Regions from separate parts of the Pseudoduganella lutea genome, predicted to be linked through region 1. Evidence: riboswitches for the same ligand, from Rfam matches in the RefSeq annotation. Region 1 holds a riboswitch; each other region holds the start of a gene.
The links. A riboswitch is a leader RNA that binds a small molecule or an ion and turns the genes downstream of it on or off. The one in region 1 is predicted to bind cobalamin.
Positions count from the first base shown of each region.

Region 1 (5,308 bases):
GTTTCAGCCATGCCGGGTTCAGGAAACGGCCGCGCAGCTCGCCCAGCAATGCGGCCGCCAGCGGTTCCACATCCGCCCGGCCGGGCTGCGCATGCTGCAGGATCAGCGCGTCCGGCACGCGGCCGGTGCGCCCTTCGACGGCCAGCGACAGGCCGCCCAGGTAATCGAACGCGTCGTTGTTGTCCAGCAGGCCGTACAGGTTGCTGGCGCGGCCGTGGTAGGTGCGGGCGATGCCGTCCAGCGCCGCGTCGAAGGCCGCATGCTGCGCTTCGCCGCTGCCGTCGAGGCCATACGCATGCCCCATGCGGTTGCGGTAGGCGGCACCGATGTCATCGCGCTCGCGCCATGCGCCGGAGCGCTCGGTCAGGCGGTTCACACCCGTGCCATAGGCGCCCGGCGCATCGCCGAACACGCGCTGCGCGGCGCCCCGCCCCGCTTCCGCCACCGGCAGGCCCGCGCGTACCAGTGCGCGGTGGCGGGTCAGCCATTCGCCGGCCACGCGATTGCCCGCCACCGGTTCGTCACCCCACGCGGCACCGCCGAGTGGTGCCAGCGCGGCTTCCAGCGCTTCGCGCAGTGCAGGATCCTGCGCCACCAGCGTATCGGCCGATGCGGCGAGCGCCAGCCGGCCGGCGCGGTCGATGAGCCGGATCAGGTTCGGGTACAGGTCGCGGAACAGGCCGGACGTGGTCACCAGCGCGTCGCGCCGCGGCGCCCCCGGTTTCAGCTGCACGCCGGTGACGATGCCGCGCGCATTCCACACGGGCTCCGCCCCCATCATCGCCAGCGCGAACGCCACCATCACGCCTTCGTCGCGCACCGCGTCAGAGGCCCACAGGATGATGCCTTCGCTGCCCTGCGCCGCTTTCGCGTCCCCTCGCGCGCGGGCGATCGCCTTGTCCGCCAGGTTCGCGCCGAGCTGGTAGCCGAGCTTCGTGGGCAGGATGTCGCCATCGACCGCATGGAAATTGCGCCCCGTCGGCAGCGCCTCGGGCGAGCGCAGCGGGTCGTTCCCCTTGCCGGGTTCGATGTAGCGGCCGTCGAGCCCCGCCAGCAAGGCCCGCATCTCCAGGCGCGGCGAAGCGGTCAGCTTCGCGGCGACCTCTGCGCTCACTTCCTGGCCGTCGACGCCCCCCTTCTTCATCGACGCGAGCATCAGGTCGATCGAGTCCTTCTTCCACGGCCGTCCGAAGATGTGCAGCCCGTGCGGCATGAATTTCTCCTGCAGCTTCGTCAGGTAATGGCCGATCTCGTGCGCCAGCAGATCGTCGTCGGCCGCGTCGTAGCCGATGCCGCGCACCGCCAGCACGTCGGCCATCGATGCTTCCAGTTCCGCCTTCAGGTTCAGCGCCACCACGCGTTCGCGCATCAGGCTGGCCGCCTGCGTCTTCAGCGATTCGGAGTTCGCCGCCTCGTAGCTTTCCACCACCTGGCGCAGTGCCAGCAGGTCGTCGTACAGCGGCGTGCTGGCCAGCGGCGGCGTCAGGTGATCGACGATCACGGCCAGCCCGCGCCGCTTGGCCTGCGTGCCTTCGCCGACGCCGTCCACGATGTACGGATAGATGCCCGGCAGGTCGCCGGCAATCAGGCTGGGATAATCGTCGCTTGCCAGGCCGACCGCTTTGCCCGGCAGGAATTCATAGGTGGAGTGGCGCCCCACGTGCACCAGCGCGTCGGCCTTGAAGCGGTCGCGCACCCAGTGGTAGAAGCCCAGGTACTGGTGCGGCGGCGTGATGCTGGTGTTCGCGTGCAGCAGTTCCTCGTCCACTTCCCAGCCGCGCGGCGGTTGCGGGCCGATGAAGACGTTGCCGAACACGAGTCCCGGCACCAGCATTTTCCCCGAGTCGACCATGATCCTGCCTGGCGCGTTGCCCCACCCTTTCAGGCCTTCGATGCCGTAGCCGGCGAGCTTGCTCGCAAGCGGCGCCAACGCCTTGCAGCGGCGCGGCGCGCGCACGTCCAGGCAGGCGCGGTAGCCGTCGCCCAGCGCCGCCAGGTCGCTTATCGCCGCTTCCCGCTGCGGGTGGTCGGCCCCCTCGACGAGGTGCTGCAGCTCCTTGACGATCACGTCCACCTGCTTGCGGCCCAGCACCCACTCGCCGGCTTTCTCGGCCTCCAGCACGTCCGCATGCAGGCGCCCCAGCAGGCCGCTCGTCATCTCGTTCTGCACGCGCGGCGACAGCGTGGCGAACCACTTGCCGTAGTCGGCCGCGCTCACGGTATTGACGGTGCCGGCCAGTTCGCGCAGGGCGGCCCGGTCTTCCGGCAGGTTGACCCCATGCGCCATGATCCGGTCCAGCAGCGCTTCCGGCGATGCGGGCAGTTCGCCCACGGTATAGCCGGCATCCTTGAGCGCATGGAGCATGTCGAACAGCGAGGCCGGCACGTCCAGGTTGTCGGCACCGATGTTCTGGCGACCCGGCGGGTGGTTGTAGTAGATCAGCGCCACGCGCTTGTCGCGGTTGGGCTTGTCGCGCAGCGCCAGCCAGCGCACGACGCGGGCCGCCAGCCGTTCCGCTTCCGCGTCGAGCATGACCGGCGGCCGGTTCTCGATGCCGGTCGCCTTGTCCCGCTGCGCATTGCCCAGCGCGGCCACCACGATCGGCTGGCCGATGCCCTGCAGTTCCGGCAACGCCACGCGGTATTGCACGGAGTCCGGCGGCAGGCCGTCCGGCGACAGGCGCCATTGCAGCGCCGTGCGGTCGGACAGCCGTATGCCCTTGAACACGGGAATATCGAGGCATTTCAGCGCCTCGGCGACGGCTTCGCGCCCTTCCGCCGCGCCCACCACGAAATCCTGGAGCACCACGAGCGCCGCCGGCCGCGCCGGGGCGAGCAGTTCAGGCAGCCGCTCCAGCGCCTCGCGCGACGCGCCGCCCCACCGCGTGAGGACCTGCACGCAGGGCTGGCCAGCCGCTTCGATGCGCGCACACACGGCGGCCGGCACGGCGCCATCCATGTTCGACAGGTCCAGCACCACCACGGCGGCCTGCGCCTTCAACCCCAACTGAGCGCCATTGCCCCACGCGGCGGCGTCAAGCAGTTCGCGCCGCCCCACGCGCACGCGCAGCGTCGGTTCCGGTTGCGGGGCGGCCAGCGGCCTGGCGGGATGGAGGCGGTGCGCAAACAGCGCCGCGGTATTGTCGACGCCGCCGGCCTGCCATACGCGGCGCGCGGCCAGCCAGCCCGGCGCCGCCGGATGCGCCTGCGCGGCCTGCAATGCCGCCGCCGGCGGCGTCTCGGTGGACAGGTCACGCAGCGTTTCGGCGGGAAAATCGCGCATGGCGCCCTGCGCATCGCGGCTCATCAGGCTGAGGCCCGCATCGCCATTGAACGCCAGCACGACCGTGCGTGGCTTCGCATGGCGTGCCAGTGCCGCCTTCAGCCGCGCGGCCGGGTCGCCGAACAGCGAAACGGCCAGGATCGTGTCGGCCCCGCCGACGAGCCGTGCCACATCGCGCTCATCCAGCGCCATCCATTGCGCCGGCGTGCGCAGCACGATGCGGTCCTTCGGGTGCAGGGCCAGGTGGCGGTGCGCCGCCTCGATCGCCACCGGGGCGGCACGCTCCGTGACGATGGCGAACAGCGTGGCGGCATGGCCGCGCACGCAGGCGAGGATGCACAGCAGCGCAAGCAGCGCGCGCAAGAATGGAGAAATGCTCAAAAGTAGGAACCGGCCGTGAAACGCAACAGGCCAGGCCACACCCCGGGCCCGGCACATCATTGCAAACGGCCGGTCTTCTGGCTTGCCATCGTTCTTGCCGGCTCATGCCTTCCCGTGCGCGGCACAGTGGCGGTGGAACCGGTTCGTCTGGCTTACAGCAGCGGGGGCTGCGCCGGACTGGCGGGGGATGGAGATCCCCCGCGTCACCGGCTTCCCGTTTCACCCTCGCGCCGGCAGGCGGGAGGGCACCGTTTACTCGAGACGGGATTCTACCTGCAAGCAAGCCGCGCTGTCACCGCCCCATTTAGTCGGCGCCCTCCACGCGCAGGCGACGCAGCCCCACCAGCCCCGCGCCCAGCACGACGCCTGCCAGTACGAACACAGCGAACACGTCGCCCCATGGCACCAGCGGATCGGCCGCGCGCGGCGCGAACGCCGGCCGCTTGCCGAAATCCTCCGTCCCGAACGGCCGCTCATTGAACAGGTACGGGTAGTAGAACGCGCGGATACGGCGATGGAAGGCCGCGATCTCGTCTTGGTAGGCCAGCTGCGCCGGCAGGTCGGTATCGGCGAGGCGGTGCAGCACGGCCTGCGCTCCCACGCCCGGCAGCAGCCAGCCGAGCCGCCCGGTCCATGCCTGGCGCGCCAGCAAGCCTTCGCGGTAGTCGCGCACCTGCCCCGCCACGCTTTCGTCACCCACCTGGTGGAACGCGAAATACCATTTCCAGTGGAAGCCCGGCGGCACGTGCGCCTTGTCGCGCCATTCGGGGTGGCTGGCGACGAACTTGCGCATCGTTTCATCGCGCGGCACTTCCCACGCGCCATGCACGGTCTGCCGCTGGGCCAGCATCAGGTCCACGCCCTGGTGCACCGGGATCGCGCGCACCAACGCCACGTTGGCCAGGGCCGGCAGCACGAGCGTCAGCACGGCCCAGGTGCCCATCAGCGTGGTGGCATTGGTGACCGAACGCCAGCCGCGCGCGGACACGACCATCGACAGCCCCGTCCAGAAAGCCAGGTAGGCCGCGATCAGGATGAGGACAACGGCAAGCACGATGACGAGTGCCACGACGCCGGTGCCGGACAACACCGCGCCGGCGCAGGCGGGAACGGCCAGGCAGGCGAACAGCAATGCATAGCGCAGCGCCACGCGCCGGCGCCACAGGCGCGCCGCATCGGGCATCGCCAGCAGCAGCCGCAGCCGGCCTGCCTGCCGCTCGCCGGACACGAGGTCGTGCAGCAGCGCGATCGCGATCAGCGGCGCCAGGTAGATCAGCACGAACGCGAAATCGAAACGGCCCGGCAGCGCGATTTCCGGGTTGAACGTCTCGCCCTCGTAGAGCTGCGCCTGCAGCCCCAGCGCGCGGATACGCAGCACGTAAGGCGCCACGTCGCGCAGGCCGAGCGCCAGGAAGGCGGCATCCGATGGCGCATCCCACGTGTTGTAGAACGTGTAGTAGGCCGGATTGCCGGCATCCTTGCTGGCCGGGTAGCGGGCCGCCAGCGCGGCCACGTCCTGTTCGTGCAGCGGCGCCAGGCGCGCGATGGTCTGCCGCTGGCGTTCCACTTCCTGCATGCCCGACCAGACGGCCAGCGTGGACAACAGCAACAGCAGCAGCAAGGCTGCGATGGACAGCCGCGAGC
Region 1 is NZ_CP035913.1:736,954-742,261, forward strand. It holds gene EWM63_RS03065 (cobaltochelatase subunit CobN) at 1-3,646, opposite strand, end outside; cobalamin riboswitch at 3,715-3,932, opposite strand; gene EWM63_RS03070 (DUF3526 domain-containing protein) at 3,969-5,308, opposite strand, start outside.

Region 2 (5,308 bases), 170 kb from region 1:
GATGGACGACAGGCCCTGCGCCGCCAGCACGGCGATCGTCACCATGGCAGCCGATCCCAGCGTCAGCCGGGCGCCATCGTCGAACCCGCGCTGGAACGATGCCGCCAGTATCGCAAAGAAGAAGAACGAAAAGAACGGGCTCGGGGCACCGCCCGTGGCGTAGATCATCAGGCCATACCAGCCAATGTCGACCCAGTAGATGACGGGGCCATGCCAGAAGCCCGCCCGCACCCTGGCCACGCACAGAAGGACCAGGCTGTGCAGCACATAGGCATGGAAGAACAGCCACGTCCAGACTCCCGTGGCGATGAGGTCGGCCGGCCCGATATACAGCGTGAGCAGGGCGGAAACGGCCAGCAGCATCCGCATGCCGAACACCATCCATGCCTCTGCGTCGGGCGCGGCGGGGCGCCGGAAAGACGGGATTGTCGCTGCTTGCTGCAATGTCTCTTCGTGCATGCCTTTAAATCATTCTTCGTTGTTCTGGCCCGACAGCGGCGCATTTCTCCGGCGATCTCGCTCTACCAGAAGGAAAGTTGCATTGTAGAATCTCAAGCTTACCGCATACAACCGACTCCATCGGCCAAACTTTCCAAATGTTTACGAAACGCCGTCAATCTGGCGCCACACTCGTCGAAATGGCGTTCGTGATGCCGGTATTCCTTCTTGTCTTGCTGGCATTGGTCGAGTTCGGCTTCATGTTCTTCGTCACCCTGACCATGCAGTACGCCGTGCGCGAAGGCGCACGCTATGCGATCACCGGGCAAAAGAACCTGGACCCGAACGCTGCCAGCCAGCAGCGCTACGCGGCCGTCATCCAGAAAATCCGCGACAGCTCGTTCGGCATGTACGAGAAAGTGGGCCCGGTCATTTCCGTCAACGGCACATCGTACAAATCTGAAAGTTACAGCAATGCCATGTTCGGTGGCGCCGGCAGCATCATCGTGCTCAAGCTCGACTGCACGTGGACGGTGACGACACCGCTGATCTCACGGGTATTCACAGACGGCAAATACAGGTTCGCCGTGGCGGCAACGATGCGCAACGAGGTCTTCGAGTGATCCCTTGCCCGCACCTCCCAGCCACGTTGCGCGCGCGCCAGCGTGGCGTCGCCGCCGTCGAATTCGCATTGATCCTGCCGATGCTGCTGATGCTGTTGTTCTGCATGATCGACGCCGCCCGCGCACTGCAGGCCAAGATCATCATGGTCAACATCGGCCGCGAAGGGGCCAACCTGGTGGCGCGCGGCAACATGCCGTTGGAAACGGACAGCCAGGACATCATCTACGCACTGATGGCGAGCGCGCCGCCGCTGGACGTGAACAAGCGGGGCATGGTCTACATCACCCGCGTGATGGGCGTGGTCAAGAGCGGCGTGGCGTCCAGCGTGGTGCTGGACCAGTACCGCTGGGACGACAAGGCACGCGGGCTCGGTTACAACTTCAGCCAGTATGCCCCGGCCAGCAAGGTGTACACGTGCAACGCCTGGAGCACGGCGGCGTGCACCGGCATCAGCAGCACGTCGCGGCCGGGCACCACCATCATGAACGGCCAGCTGGACGACGGCGAGGTGGTGTACGTGGTTGAAACCTTCTACAACTTCGACATGCTGCTGACTGGCCAGTTCAACGTGCCCACCTTCGGGCCTGACCTGTATTCGATGACGATATTCTGATGACTCCACTCCTGAAACGGCAGCGCGGCGCCGTTGCCATCATGGTCGCGCTGGGCATGATGGTGCTGCTGGCCGTGGCCGGTCTCGCCATCGACACGGGCCTGGCCTACCTGGTCAAGGCACGCCTGAACGCGGCCGTCGACTCGGCCGCGCTGGCCGGGGCGCGCGCCGTCACGGCCGGGAACACGCAGTCGGAACAGACGGCCAGCGCGCAGGCGGCGGCGAAGCAGTTCTTTGAAGCGAACATTCCCGCGTCATATCTGATGTCCAGGCCGAAGCTGCTGAGCACCTCGGTCGTGTTCAACGCGGGCGAGGTGACGATCGACGTGAAGGCCGATGCGCCGATGCCCGTGTCGATCATGCAGCTGATGGGTTTCAAATCGTTGACACCCGTCGCCTCTGCGCAGACCGTGCGCCGGGACCTGGACATGGCGTTCGTGATCGATACGTCCAGATCACTGATCGATGTAGGTCCAACGGTCAGGACATCGGCCAAGAGCTTCCTGAACAAGTTCAATGTCACGCAGGACCGGGTCGGGCTGGTGCATTTTTCTTCCGGTGCCGTGATGGATTATCCGATCTTCAAGTCGGCCCGTGGCTTCCAGCGCGACGCGATGCTGTCGACCATTTCGGGCTTTGTTTTCGACGGCGGCACTTCGTCGTTCGAAGGGATGCGACGCGCGCGCGATGACCTGAACGCGATCCCGCCCCTTAACCGATCCAGCCTGCGCGTGATCGTGTTCTTCTCGGACGGCGCACCCACGTCGTTCGGCGTCAACCTGCCTTTCGGCACCTGCAACAGGCCGGGTGTCGTCGACTCGGTCGGGGTGGGGCTCTTGCGGCTGGACGCCCAGTACGAATATGTCAGCAATGCCTGCACGCTGAGCAGCCAGGCATGGAACACGCTCAAGAAGCTGCCGAAGTACTACAACGCCGTCGATACGGCTTCCACGGAGTGGAAAGTCCAGACCCTGTCGCCGCGCCCGGTAGTGGAGGATATCGGCGATGCAACGAAGTTCAAGCAGAACGTCGGCAACGCCGCGCGCAACCTGGCCGAAGCTGTCGCGGCCAAGGCACGGGATGACAACATCTTCGTGTTCACACTGGGCATGGGCGAAGGACTGAAGGACAAGAACGCCGATGGCGAAACGGGCGAAGCCGTGCTGAAATGCATGGCCAACGTGGCCGATGGCCCATCGCGCTGCTACAACGCCAACAAGAACGTCGGCATGTACTGCTACGCGGCCACGGAGGCCGACCTGACACCATGCTTCTCCAAGCTGGCGTCGGCCATCCTGCGCATTTCCAAATAACGCGCGGCGACCGCCCCCCGTGCCCGCCGCCTTCGCACCACGCGAGCGGCGGTACCAAAATGCTATGCCATCGCAATGCATTTCGGTTACTATGCGCGCTTGGGTGCGCTCTTCCCGTTCGGGGAGGGCGTTAAACGGGAAACCGGTGAAGCCGCCACGCGCGGCCATTCCGGTGCAGCCCCCGCTGCTGTAAGCCTGACGGATTCCGCCTATTAGCCACTGCGATTAATCGCGGGAAGGCGCGGATGAAGGATGACGGCGAGCCAGAATACCGGCCCAAGCAAGTCAGCACCATTCCCCGGGGTGACGGGAAGCCGCTGTCGAAGCGGCGCCGTGCCTGGCCCCGTCTCGACCGTCTTTTCATCTCCCGCTGGTGCTCTTATGGACCATTCGACGGGAGGTTTCGAATGCATATCATGGAAGGGTTCCTGCCGCCTGCGCATGCGCTGGGCTGGTCGGCCGTCTCCGCCTGTTTCCTGGCCGTGGGCCTGCGCGCGATGGCGCGCGACCTGCGCCTGCACCCGGAACGGCGCATGCTGTTCGGCGTCGCCGCCGCATTCGCGTTCCTGCTCTCCGCGCTGAAGCTGCCGTCGGTCACGGGCAGCTGTTCGCATCCCACCGGCGTGGGGCTCGGCGCACTGCTGTTCGGCCCCGCCGCGATGGTGCCCGTCGGCTTCGTGGTGCTGCTGTTCCAGGCGCTGCTGCTCGCCCATGGCGGCGTGACGACGCTGGGCGCCAACGTATTCTCGATGGCCGTGGTCGGCCCCTTCATTGCGTACGGCGTGTTCCGCGCCGCCGCCGCGCTGGGCATGTCGCGTTCCGTTGCCGTGTTCGCCGCCGCCTGTCTCGGCGACCTGGCCACGTATGGCACCACATCGCTGCAGCTGGCCTGGGCGTTTCCCGACCCGGTGGGCGGCATGGCCGCTTCGCTGGCCAGGTTCGCCGGCATCTTTGCATTGACCCAGGTACCCATCGCCATCAGCGAAGGACTGTTGACGGTGCTGGTGGTGAATGCCATCGCCCGCTTCCATGGCCCTGAGCAGCGCAATGCCCCCGTGTTCGCGCACTGTGCCAGGGAGCGCACATGAGATGGCAAATGAGGCCGCGCACGTGGCTGGCATGGACGGCGATCGTGCTGCTGTCGGTACTGCCTTTGTGGCTTGCCGGCGAGGCGGCGTTCGGCGGGGCGGACGAGCTGGCGCGCCAGGCCATCGGCACGATCGCGCCAGGATATCAACCGTGGTTCGCGCCCGTGTTCGAGCCGGCCAGCGGCGAGATCGCCTCGCTGCTGTTCGCCTTGCAGGCGGCGCTGGGCGCGGGCGTGATCGGCTACTGGCTCGGCCTGTCGGTAGGACGCGAGCGTGCCCGCGCCGCCGGCGGTGAATCCGATGGTGATCGCCGATGCTGATCGAAACGACCGCCTATGCGAACCGCTGGCGCGGCGTGGCGCCGTCGGCCAAGGCGCTGTTCGCGCTGGCCGGCATCGCCGCCGCATGGATCGCGCAGCGGCCCGGCACGCTGGCATTGCTGGCGCTGCTGCTGGCCCTTGCCGCGCTGGTTGGCGCGCGCGTGCCGCTGCGCGCATGGCTGGCGGCGGCGCTGGCGCCCCTCGGTTTCCTGTTGCTGGCGTGCGCCACCATGCCGATCGGACCCGACGCGCATGGCGACTGGCACTGGCATGCCGCGATGGTGCCGGTGGCGGCGCAGGCGGGGTGTCGCGCGCTGGCCGTGCTGGCCGCGCTGCTGGGTTTTACGTTGACCACGCCGCTGCCCGACCTGCTGTCGCTGCTGCGCCGCCTGCGCACGCCGGAAACGCTGCTCGACCTGATGGCGCTGTGCTACCGCATGCTGTTCGTGCTGCGCCGCGCCTGGGACGACGGGGTCGATGCGCAGCGCGCGCGCCTGGGCTATCGCGGCTGGCGCCATGGCTTTCGATCATCCGGGCTGCTGGCCGGCCACGTCGCCCAGCAGGTATGGCTGCGCGCGGCGGCGTTGCAGACGGCCGCGGACGCGCGCTCGTATGCCGGCACGCTGCGCTTCCTACCGGCCGCGTTTCCACGGGCGCGGCGCCAGAATACGCTCGCCCTGCTGGCCGGTGCGCTGCTCGTCGCGCTGGCGCTGGGAGACCGCTGGTGATGGCGCATCCCGTGCTTGAACTGGTCGACGTCGATCACGTCTACCCCGATGGCGGCACCGGCCTGCGCGGCTGCACGCTGGCGCTCGGCCGCGGCCGGCGCCATGCGCTGCTGGGTGCGAACGGCGCCGGCAAATCCACCGTGCTGCGCCACCTGAACGGCTTGCTGCGGCCGGGCGCCGGGCA
Region 2 is NZ_CP035913.1:908,564-913,871, reverse strand. It holds gene EWM63_RS03760 (sensor histidine kinase) at 1-459, opposite strand, end outside; gene EWM63_RS03755 (TadE/TadG family type IV pilus assembly protein) at 597-1,061, shown strand; gene EWM63_RS03750 (TadE/TadG family type IV pilus assembly protein) at 1,058-1,675, shown strand; gene EWM63_RS03745 (VWA domain-containing protein) at 1,675-2,988, shown strand; cobalamin riboswitch at 3,073-3,282, shown strand; gene EWM63_RS03740 (energy-coupling factor ABC transporter permease) at 3,396-4,076, shown strand; gene EWM63_RS03735 (energy-coupling factor ABC transporter substrate-binding protein) at 4,073-4,396, shown strand; gene EWM63_RS03730 (CbiQ family ECF transporter T component) at 4,390-5,124, shown strand; gene EWM63_RS03725 (energy-coupling factor ABC transporter ATP-binding protein) at 5,124-5,308, shown strand, end outside.
Region 2: linked by a shared signal. The riboswitch ahead of EWM63_RS03740 (energy-coupling factor ABC transporter permease) and the one ahead of EWM63_RS03065 (cobaltochelatase subunit CobN) in region 1 are both predicted to bind cobalamin.

Region 3 (5,308 bases), 1.4 Mb from region 1:
ACGCGCAGCGCATCGGTATCGGGCGGATTGTCGCCCCACACCTCGTGCAGTACCTGCTCGCGCGACACCACCTTGGGCGCCTCCCGAATCAGCAGCCGCAGGATCGTATAACCGGTTTTCGTCAGCACCAGCGGGCGGCCGGCACGTTTCGCCTCGAACGTTTCGGTGTTGAAGGCAAGGTCGCCGAACACCAGCACCGCGTTCGCGGCATGCGTGCCCCTGGCCCGCCGCACCAGCGCTTTCAGGCGCACTTCCAGCTCGACCATGGAAAACGGCTTGACGAGGTAATCGTCGGCGCCGCTGTCGAAGCCGGCCACCTTGTCTTCCAGCGTGTCGCGCGCGGTCAGCATCAGCACTGGCAGATCCTTGCGCAACTCGCCGCGCAGCTTCTGGCACAGCTCCAGGCCATTCAGGCCCGGCAGCATCACATCCAGCACCACGGCGTCGTATTCGTGCTGGGCAACCAGCGCCAGCCCACCGTAACCGTTGGCCGCCGAATCGAGCACATGCCCTTTCGGCTCGAGAAAGCCATACAGGTTGGCAACGATATCCGGGTTGTCTTCAATGATGAGGATGCGCATCGCCCCATTATAATTCGCGCTTTCCCCATCGGACCGCCCCCCCATGAAACTGCCCAATATCGCTTCCACGGCCGATGCCGAGCTGGCGGCACGCCTCGTGCACGCCATCGACAACAAGACCAAGCCGCCCGGCAGCCTGGGCATGCTGGAAACGCTGGCGCACCAGGTCGGCCTCATCCAGCGCACCACGGCGCCGGTGATCGAAGCACCGGCCATCCTCGTATTCGCGGGCGACCACGGCGTGGTGGCCGAGGGCGTTTCCGCCTTCCCGCAGGATGTGACATGGCAGATGGTCGAGAACTTCCTGGCCGGCGGCGCTGCCATCAACGTGTTCGCCGCGCAGAACGGCTGCATGCTGCAGGTCGTCGATGCCGGCGTGGCGCACGACTTCGGCCCCCGCCCCGGCCTCGTGGACCGCAAGATCGCCCATGGCACACGCAATTTCGCGGTGGCGCAGGCGATGACGGCCGAACAGTGTGCACAGGCGCTGGCACACGGGGCGGCGCTCGTCGATACGCTGCCGGGCAACGTGATCGGCTTCGGCGAAATGGGCATCGGCAATACCACGGCCGCCGCCGCGCTGATGCACAAGCTGGCCGGCATCCCGGCCGTGGCGTGCGTGGGCGCCGGCACCGGGCTGACACCGGAAGGCGTGCTGCACAAGGCGCGCGTCATCGAGGCGGCCGCCGCACGCCATGCCGGCGTGACGGCGCCGCTGGACGTGCTGGCCACGTTCGGCGGCTTCGAGATCGCCATGATGGCTGGCGCCATGCTGCGCGCGGCCGAGCGCCGCATGGTGCTGCTGATCGACGGCTTCATCGTCACCAGCGCCCTGCTCGTGGCCGCGCGGCTGCGGCCGCCGATCCTCGACTACTGCGTGTTCGCGCACTGCTCCAACGAGAATGGCCACCGGCAATTGCTCGAAACGCTCGGCGGCAAGCCGCTGCTGCAGCTGGACCTGCGCCTGGGCGAAGGCACCGGCAGCGCGCTCGCCCTGCCGCTGCTGCACGCGGCGGTGAATTTCCTGAACCGCATGGCCACGTTCGCATCGGCCCAGGTCAGCGGAAAGCGCTGAACATGCTGCAGGTGCGGCTGTTCTTCATCGCGCTGCAATTCTTCACGCGCCTGCCGATTCCCCGCTGGGTAGGGTTCGAGCCGCACTGGCTGCACCACGCCTCGCGCTACTTCCCGCTGGTGGGCCTCGTCGTCGGCGTCATCGTGGCGGCCGTTTACTGGGCCGCCGCGCAAGTGCTGCCGCCGGCGATCGCCGTGCTGCTGTCCACCGCAGCCGGCATCTACCTCACCGGCGCCTTCCATGAAGACGGTTTCGCCGATACCTGCGACGGCATGGGGGGCGGCCTGACGCGCGAACGGGCGCTGGAAATCATGAAGGATTCGCGGATCGGCGCCTATGGCGCGATCGGTATCCTCCTCCTGCTGGCCATCAAATGCGCCGCGCTGGCACACCTTTCACCGCTCGCGACGGTCGCTGCTTTATGTGTAGCGCATCCGCTGTCCCGGCTGATGGCGGCAAGCCTGATCTGGCGCATGGACTATGCCCGCGCCGAGGGCAAGGCCAAGCCGATGGCGCAACAAATGACCGGCACCGAGTTCGCCATCGCCACGCTGTGCTGCGTGCCGGCCGTGGCAGCAGCCGGGGGCCTGGGCTGGCTCGACTGGCGCGGCATCGTCCTCGGCATCGTGGCGATGGTGTTCGTCACGTTGTGGTTTGCTCGCAAGCTGCGCCAACGGCTTGGCGGCTACACGGGCGATTGCCTCGGTGCGGTCCAGCAGATGGCCGAAGCGGCTTTCTACCTGTGCGTGCTGGCGCGATGGAACTGATTCTCGTCAGACATCCGCGCCCGGTCGTGGCGGAAGGCATCTGCTACGGCAGCAGCGACCTGCCGGCCGATCCGGACGAGCTGGCCCGCGTGCATGCATCGCTCCGTGCCGGCGGCCTGCCGGGCGATGTCCCCGTTTTTTCCAGCCCCCTGCGGCGCTGTGCCGACCTCGCCCGGCTGCTGTCGCCCAGCGTCACTTTTGATGCCCGCCTGGCCGAGATGGATTTCGGCAGCTGGGAAGGGCGCAGCTGGAACGATATCCCGCGCGCCGATGTCGACGCCTGGGCGGCCGACCTGCTCCACTACCGGCCCGGCGGCGGCGAGACCGTGTTCGAGGTGGCCCTGCGCGTTGCGGCCGCGCTCGACGCGATACGGGCGCACGGCGCCGAGCGTGCCATCGTCATCTGCCATGCCGGCACCATGCGCCTGTTTGCCGCGCTGGCCGACGGCACGCCAGCCGGGCAGGCCGCGCTCGCCGCCGCCTCGAAGGCGCACCGCATCGGCTACGGCGAAACCCACCGCCTGGGTCTTTACTGAATCTTTTCATGATACCGGCCCCTCCGCGATACCTTATAATTGCGCGGTTTTGGTGCCCGCGTTCGAGTCCTCGAGCGCAGTTAAACGGGAAATACGAAGCCTGACCATGGTCGGCCAACGTATGCTGCCCCCGCAACGGTAAGCAGGCAGCCGCGCGCGAAGTTCGCCGCGGCAGCCGTCCGCGACAACCACTGTGCAAACGCATGGGAAGGTCGGACGGTGATGCCCGCCAGCCCGGATACCGGCCAAACCAGGTGGAGCCACGCACAGCGTGCGGCTCTGTTCAATCCGGCCTGCGGGGACGTTGGCCGGTTGCTACTTTACAAAGATTTGCCATGACCTCTTCCGTAGCATCCCAGGCGGCGCTCGCGTCGCTGGCGCTCGCCATTGCCGCGCCGGCCGCCCACGCCCAGGCCACCGCCATCGATTCGATCATCGTCACCGCTACCCGCACCCCGCAGCTGGCCAGCGAAGTGATCAGCGATACCGTCACGATCACGGCCGAGCAGATCGCCAACTCCGGCGCCGGCTCCATCACCGAACTGCTGCAGCGCCAGCGCGGCCTCGAAGTTACCCGCAACGGCGGCCCCGGCGCCGCGTCGAACGTGTTCATTCGCGGCGCGAACGGCAACCAGAGCGTGGTGCTGGTGGACGGCATCCGCATCGCCTCCGCCTCGACCGGCTCGGCCAGCTGGAACGGTATTCCATTGTCGGCCATCGACCGTATCGAGATCGTGTACGGCCCGCTGTCCACGCTGTACGGCGCCGATGCGATCGGCGGCGTGATCCAGCTGTTCACGAAAAAAGGCGAAGGCGCGCCATCCATCAGTGCTTCGGTCGGCGGCGGCAGCGATAAAATGTTCGCAGCCGATGCCTCCGTTTCCGGCGGCACGAACCAGTTGAGCTACGCGTTCTCCGTCTCGAAGGAGCGTTCGGACGGCTTCTCGGCCACGCGCCGGCCCAGTTCCAGCTTCGATCCCGACGACGATGGCTACGATCGCAAGAGCGCGGCCGGCCAGGTGGCCTACAAGCTGGCCCCCGGCCACGAACTGGGCGCCATGTTCCTGTACACCGATACCGAATCGGACTACGACGACGCGAACTTCGATGCCTACAGCACGCAAAAGGTGAGCAATGTGGGCATCTACGCCCGCAACCAGTTCCTGCCCTTCTGGACGATGCTGGTGCAGGCTTCGCAGTCGCGCGACAAGTCCGGTTCATTCTATGACGTGGGTCCGTTCGGTTCCAGCCAGATCGACACCACGACCAGCACGTTCACGGTGCAGAACGATTTCCGCATCGGCAGCGACAACCTGCAAGTGCTGTACGAACACCGCAAGGAAGAACTCGACGGCTCGACCGCCGCCCTGAACCGCGCGCGCCACACCAACGCGTTTGCCGCCAACTACAGCCTGAAGCGTGGCGCGCACCTGGCCAACGTGGGCGTGCGTCACGATAACAACTCGGAATACGGCTCGAAGACCACTGGCTCGATCGGCTACGGCTACCGCTTCACCAGTGCGCTGCGCGCCGAAGCCAGCTTCGCTACTAGCTTCCGCGCACCGTCGTTCAACGAACTGTACTACCCGAGCTACGGCAACGAGGACAACAAGCCGGAAGAAGGCCGCAACGCCGAAGCGGGCCTGCGCTACGACGACGGCACCACGAAACTGGGTGCCGTGTACTACCGCAACAAGCTGGACAACCTGCTGCTGAACACCAACCCCTGCCCTTACGCCGGCTACCCATACGGCTGCGCCTACAACATCAACGAGGCGCTGCTGGAAGGCGTGTCGCTGTCGGCCGAGCGCCAGATGGGCAACCTGCTGCTGATCGCCAATGCCGACTTCCAGGACCCGAAGGACGAGACCACCGGCAAGCGCCTGCAGCGCCGCGCCAAGCGCCACGCCAACTTCGTGGCCGAATACGACCTGGGCGCCGTGCGCGGGGGCGTGGAGCTGCAACTGTCGTCGAGCCGTTTCGACGACGCGGCCAACCGCAACCGCCTGCCCGGCTACGCGGTAGTAAACCTGTATGGCACGTACCGCTTCAACCAGGACTGGTCGGCGCTGGTGCGCTGGAACAACGTGGGCGACAAGAACTACGAGCTGGCCCGCTATTACCAGACCGGCGGCTCGAACGTGTTCGCCGCGCTGCGCTACGGCTTCAAGTAATTCCCGTATCAAACCAGTAGTGCTAAGCTGCCGGGCGCGTCGATGCGCCCGGCGCTTCATCCACAGGCAGAACATGCATCCACTTTCCGCCCACCTGCGTTACCGCACCGGCGTGGTCACCGCCGGCCTGCTGCTGGCGTCGATCACCAGCCTGCTGTTCGCGGGCGTCACGGGC
Region 3 is NZ_CP035913.1:2,175,136-2,180,443, forward strand. It holds gene EWM63_RS09185 (response regulator transcription factor) at 1-581, opposite strand, end outside; gene cobT (nicotinate-nucleotide--dimethylbenzimidazole phosphoribosyltransferase) at 625-1,656, shown strand; gene EWM63_RS09195 (adenosylcobinamide-GDP ribazoletransferase) at 1,659-2,423, shown strand; gene EWM63_RS09200 (histidine phosphatase family protein) at 2,414-2,959, shown strand; cobalamin riboswitch at 2,993-3,223, shown strand; gene EWM63_RS09205 (TonB-dependent receptor domain-containing protein) at 3,295-5,133, shown strand; gene EWM63_RS09210 (FecCD family ABC transporter permease) at 5,207-5,308, shown strand, end outside.
Region 3: linked by a shared signal. The riboswitch ahead of EWM63_RS09205 (TonB-dependent receptor domain-containing protein) and the one ahead of EWM63_RS03065 (cobaltochelatase subunit CobN) in region 1 are both predicted to bind cobalamin.

Region 4 (5,308 bases), 2.3 Mb from region 1:
ATCGACATGTTCGTCGACACCCTGTGCCGGCGACTGGGCTACAAGTGGGGCAACATCAAGTCCACGTTCGACTGCACGCTGCTGCTGATTTCCGCGTCCATCGGCTACCTGTTCCTGGGCGAGCCCAAGTTCATCCGCGAAGGCACCATCCTGAATGCCATCCTGATCGGCCAGTACATCAAGCTGTACTTCTTCCTGTTCAGGCGGTTCCGGCCGGCCAGGGTGGCGCGGCAGGAGGTGCCATCATGAACCGGCTCCTCGCTGGCGCCCTGGCGATCGCCCTGTCCACCGGCGCGGGGGCGCAGGAAATACGGCTTTCGGGATTGCTCGACGCCTGGATCGGCATGGCGCAGCCGCCGGGCAGCAAGCGTGTCGCCGCCGTGAATGCCGGCGGCATGAGCACCTCGTGGTGGGGCATCGACGGCACGGAAGATCTCGGCGACGGGCTCAGGGTGGAGTTCAAGCTTGCCGGCTATCTGCGCAACGACACCGGTGCCCCCGGCCGCTTCAACGGCAACGAAACGCTGTTCAGCCGCAATGCCTACGTCGGCATATCGGGCAAGTTCGGCACGCTGCGCATCGGGCGCGACGGCGCACCGAACTTCCTGCCGGCGGCGCTGTTCAATGCGTTCGGCGATTCGTTCACGTTTTCGCCAATCGTCGCGCACGCCAACGTGCCGCTGTATAACGGCACCGGATGGGAGTCGGTGAATGCGGGCGATACCGGCTGGAGCAACCAGGTCCGCTATACCTCGCCGAACCTGGGTGGGCTGACGGCCAAGCTGCATTACCAGTTCGGTGAAATTGCGGGTGCCCGCGGCCGGCACAACGCGGGGGCCAGCTTCCTGTATTTCAAGGGGCGCCACGGCGTGGGCGGCTTCCTGCAGCGGGTGCACGTGGACAACCCGCTGCCGGGCACGCCCGGCAATGTCAAGGCGGGCTACGGCCGGCAGGATGCCTGGATGGTGAGCGGAAAGACCGGTGTCGGTCCCGTGACGCTCTACGCGAACTACGAGCACGCGCGCAACAGCGCGCATGCGGGTGCGGCGGACGGCGCCACCTCGAACGGCACCAGCACGACCTGGAGCGCCAGCGCCGACGTGGCCTTTGGTGCGGGCAAGCTGCTTGCCGCGTTTGCCGACACCACGTGGCAACGCGGCCCGCAGGACGGCAGGCAGCGCGGCACGCTGTCACTGGGCTACGACCACTCTCTGTCGAAACGCAGCGACGTGTACGTTGTCGGCATGCGCGACCGGATCAGGGGCTACCGCCGTGGCGACACGCTGGCGCTGGGGTTGCGGACGCGGTTCTGACGCTACTGCGACTTGGTTTGTCGTATGTGATGCGTCAGTAGCCGCTGCGGTCTGGTGTCAGACACCGGTTTTCGCGAGATTCTTCCGGGATTCTGCGCGGAAAACCGGTGTCCGACACCTGAAGGTGTCCGACACCAGTGGCTCGAGCGCAGCCTGCAAGATCCGGGGTGTCAGAACCGGTGCGTCAGCGATACCCGGAACGAACGCGACTCGACCGGGTGGAAATGCACGTCTTCCACTGCCTCCGCTTCGCCGGCAAGCCGCGATTCGTAGAAATAATCGATCGCCGACGCGCGCCGGTTGGCCAGGTTGAACGCTTCCAGTTCCACGTGGGTGGCCTTGCCGATGCGGTAGCCGATGCGGCCGTTCAGCGTTGTCGTGGCCTTTGAGCGCACGCTGTTGTCCTCGACCAGCGGGCGCGGGCCGAACCAGCGCAGGCGCAGCGCGCCGGACCAGGGCCCGGTCGGCGTGACCGTCGCGGCGAACTGCGCGACCCCTTCGACCGCGCCCGGGATACGGTCGCCCGCCGGGTCCGCGTTGCGGAAGCGCGCCCGCGCGTAGGCGAGATCCGCATCCAGCGACAGCCACTTTACCGGCTTGTAGTAGTTGGAAAACTCGATGCCGTGGCGGCGGCTCGGCCGCCCCGCCTCGGTGGTGCCGGCGTCGCCGACGAACAGCAGCTCCGAATCCATGTCGAGGCGGTACAGCGACAGCGACGACTGGAGCCCCGGCACCCACTCGCTGCGCACGCCCAGGTCCAATCCGCGCGTGCGGGCCAGCGGCGTGACCCTGTCGGCCGGTTCGCCGGTCTTCGGATCGACCGCGATCACGGTGCCACGCGCGTCGTTGCTGTGGAAGCCCGTACCGGCGTTGACATAGAACTCGGTGCGCGCCCAGGGCCCGAAGACCAGGCTGACGCTGGGCGAGAGGATGCCGTCGCTGGCGGTGCCGGCATTGGCGGCGTTGTCGCCGTGGACGTCGAAGCGGTAGCGGTCCGCCCGCAGACCCGCCACCGTGCGGAACGTGGCGTTCCAGCGGGTCTGGTTTTCAACGAACAGGGCGCCGCTGGTCTCGACGATGTGGTCTTCGCGCGTGGTGCCGGTCACCTGGCGCGCCCGCGTGCGATACAGGCCGTTGTGGATGTTGTCGTTCTGCGCGGTGATGCCCACGGTGGTCGTCGATGCGACGTCGGCCCGGTGATGGTGCCAGGAATAGCTGGCGTCGAAGCCGGATGTCACGCGGCGGTCCGGCTGGGCGAACTGGTCGCCGTTGACGGGATCGTCGAGGAAATAGGTGAAGTTCGAGAACAGTGCCAACCGGTTCGCGATCACATAGGCCGATACCCTGGCACTGTTGTCGTCGTCGCTGCGCTGCCACTTGCCCGACAGGCTGTAGCGGTGCGCACTGCCGCCGTCGGTGGGGTCGATCGCATCGAAGCGGCCCAGCGTGCCGGCATCGACGGCCCGCTGCGGGATCTGGTCGGTGGCGTGCCACTTGGCGCGGTAGGCCATGGCGGTGATGGAGTAGCCGTTGTTCTCGAAACCTTCGCTGTAGCGCAGCACGCCGTTGACCTTGCGGTAGTTGTCGCCGCGGGTGAACGGACCATCGTTGTGCATCGCCTCCAGGCCGACCAGTACGGTGCCGTTGCCGAGTTCCGGCGACGCGGCAATCAGCGCGCGGCCGTAGCCGTTCTGGCCGGCCGTGATGTTGGCAATGCCGGACGTGAGCCGGTTGACGTAAGTGAGCTCGGTGGCGCCCGCGGAAGCGAAGTCGCCCGCCGTCGCCGAGTACGGGCCTTTCCGGTAGTCGAGCCGGCCGGCCAGTTCGGGGATCACGAAATTCAGGTCGGTCCAGCCCTGCCCGTGCGCATGGCTGCGCTGGTTGACGGGCATGCCGTCGACGGCCGTGCGCAGGTCGGTACCGTGGTCGAGATTGAAGCCGCGCAGGTAGAACTGGTTGGCCTTGCCCTCCCCGCTGTGCTGGCTCACCACCAGGCCCGGCGTGGCTTCCAGCAGTTCGCCGGGCCGGTACGTGGTGCGGGCTTGCAGCTGGCTCTGGGTGACCGTGCCGGCGGCGGCGGAGTCGGCCTCGCCAAGCTGGCTGATACGGGAACCTTCGACCAGCACGCGCTGGAATGGCGGATCGTCCGCATGGGCGGCAAACGACATGACGGCAAGGGCGGCAGGCAGGAGCCTGGTGTGAAGCGGATGAATTTTCATGAACTGGGTCGGCAAGCATATGCCGTGCAGGTGCGCCGCACGCGGCATCAGCCACGCGATGGCTTGCCAGCACGGGAAAACAAACGATCGACGGCAAGGCCACACCCCGTGCCCTGCCTTCTTTTCGTGACCGGCCGGTCTTCTGGCTTGCCGTCGTCCTCCCCGGCCCTGCCTTCCCGCGCTGTGTGAGCAGCGCAGTGGCGTCGGGGCGGGTCGTCAGGCTTACAGCAGCGGGGGCTGCGCCGGACTGGCGGGATGGCGATCCCGCGCGTCACCGGCTTCCCGTTTCACCCCGCCACCGGTCGATGGCGGGACACCGTTCACTCGGGGGCGGATTCTACAGGCAAGGATGGGTGCTTGTCAGCGCCTTCCGGAAGCGCTGTTCGCGCAAGTCACTGGAACGCGAGGCTGGGCGCCCCGCTGCGCTGGAGGCTGTTCAGAACGTGTAGTTCACGGCAGTGGCGTAACGGCGCCCGTCCACATAGCCGTTCGAGCTGTTGGCGACTTCCTTGTCGGCCACGTTGTAGATGCCGAACTTCAGCGTCAGGTTCCGCTTCAGGCGGTGCACGATCCCCATGTCGACGAGGGTATAACTTTGTGACGTGGCCGCGCCCGTTGCCAGGTCGGTGCTGATGAACTTGCCGGTATAAGCCGCCTGGCCCCACAGGCTCGTGCCACGCGAAGGGTCGTAGTTCAGGCCCAGGTTCGCGGCATGCTTCGGCTGGTCGCTCAACGGGCTGCCCTTGCTGGCCCCCGTCAGCTGCTCGGAATCGGTCAGCGTGTAGTTCGCACGTGCCGACAGGTTGTTCGTGAACCGGTAGTCCAGCGCGAGCTCCGTTCCGTGGATACGCGCCTTGTCCACGTTGATCGTCTGCTTGTAGCCGTATTGATGTGCGGGATATTCCAGCCCGCCATGGAAGCACGGCACGTTCGGCCGGCACAGGAAGTCCGCCGAGCGCGTGATCTTGTCGTCGAAATCGGTGCGGTATACCACGGCGCTGGCCTTGAGTCCCAGGTCGGTGCGTTCGTAGTCCACGCCGAATTCATAGCTGACGCTTGTTTCCGGCTTCAGGTCCGGGTTGCCGATGCTCACGCCACCGCGGGAGGTGGCGGAGAAATCGGGCGCCGCGTTGCGCAGCGACGGGGCCTTGTAACCCGTGATGGCGCCGCCCTTGACGGTCAGCGCGTCGCTGGCGCGGTAGACCAGGTAGGCCTTCGGGCTCCAGTGGCCGGCATATTGCTCGTTGTAGTCGTAGCGGGCGCTCGTGGTCAGCGCCAGGCCGTCGCGCAGCCGCCACTCGTCTTCCGCGAACGCGGAAAGCTGGTAGCGCTCCATGGTGACGAATGCGTCCGTGTCGGCGTTATGGACGTTCACGGCACTCGTGGCACCGTCCTCCAGCTTCTCCTTCTTGTAGGTGAAGCCGGCCGTCAGCGTGTGCGCATCGCCGGCCTGCCAGGTGCCCTGGCTGTTCAAGGTCAGCGTGTCGAAGTCGATGCCGCGCGCCACGCCGCTGGGCGCGCTGGTGCGGGTGGTCGGATTGCTGGCGGCGTCGTAGTTCAGGTAGGTGCTTGCACTGACCTTGCCGTAGCGGCCATCGTGCGCGAGGAACAGGTTGTCCTTCGTCGATCCCTGGTAGCTGGCGGCCGCCGTGGCGGCCAGCGAGCGGCCCGGGTTTCGCCAGCGGTCGGTGTCGGTGCGGCTGCCGCCGGCCGTGAGCGTGTTGCGGCCGTCGGCCTTCCACGTGACCTTGGCGCCGATGTTGCGCTGCTTATAGT
Region 4 is NZ_CP035913.1:5,944,490-5,949,797, reverse strand. It holds gene EWM63_RS25190 (YczE/YyaS/YitT family protein) at 1-249, shown strand, start outside; gene EWM63_RS25185 (porin) at 246-1,313, shown strand; gene EWM63_RS25180 (TonB-dependent receptor) at 1,484-3,532, opposite strand; cobalamin riboswitch at 3,648-3,868, opposite strand; gene EWM63_RS25175 (TonB-dependent receptor domain-containing protein) at 3,969-5,308, opposite strand, start outside.
Region 4: linked by a shared signal. The riboswitch ahead of EWM63_RS25180 (TonB-dependent receptor) and the one ahead of EWM63_RS03065 (cobaltochelatase subunit CobN) in region 1 are both predicted to bind cobalamin.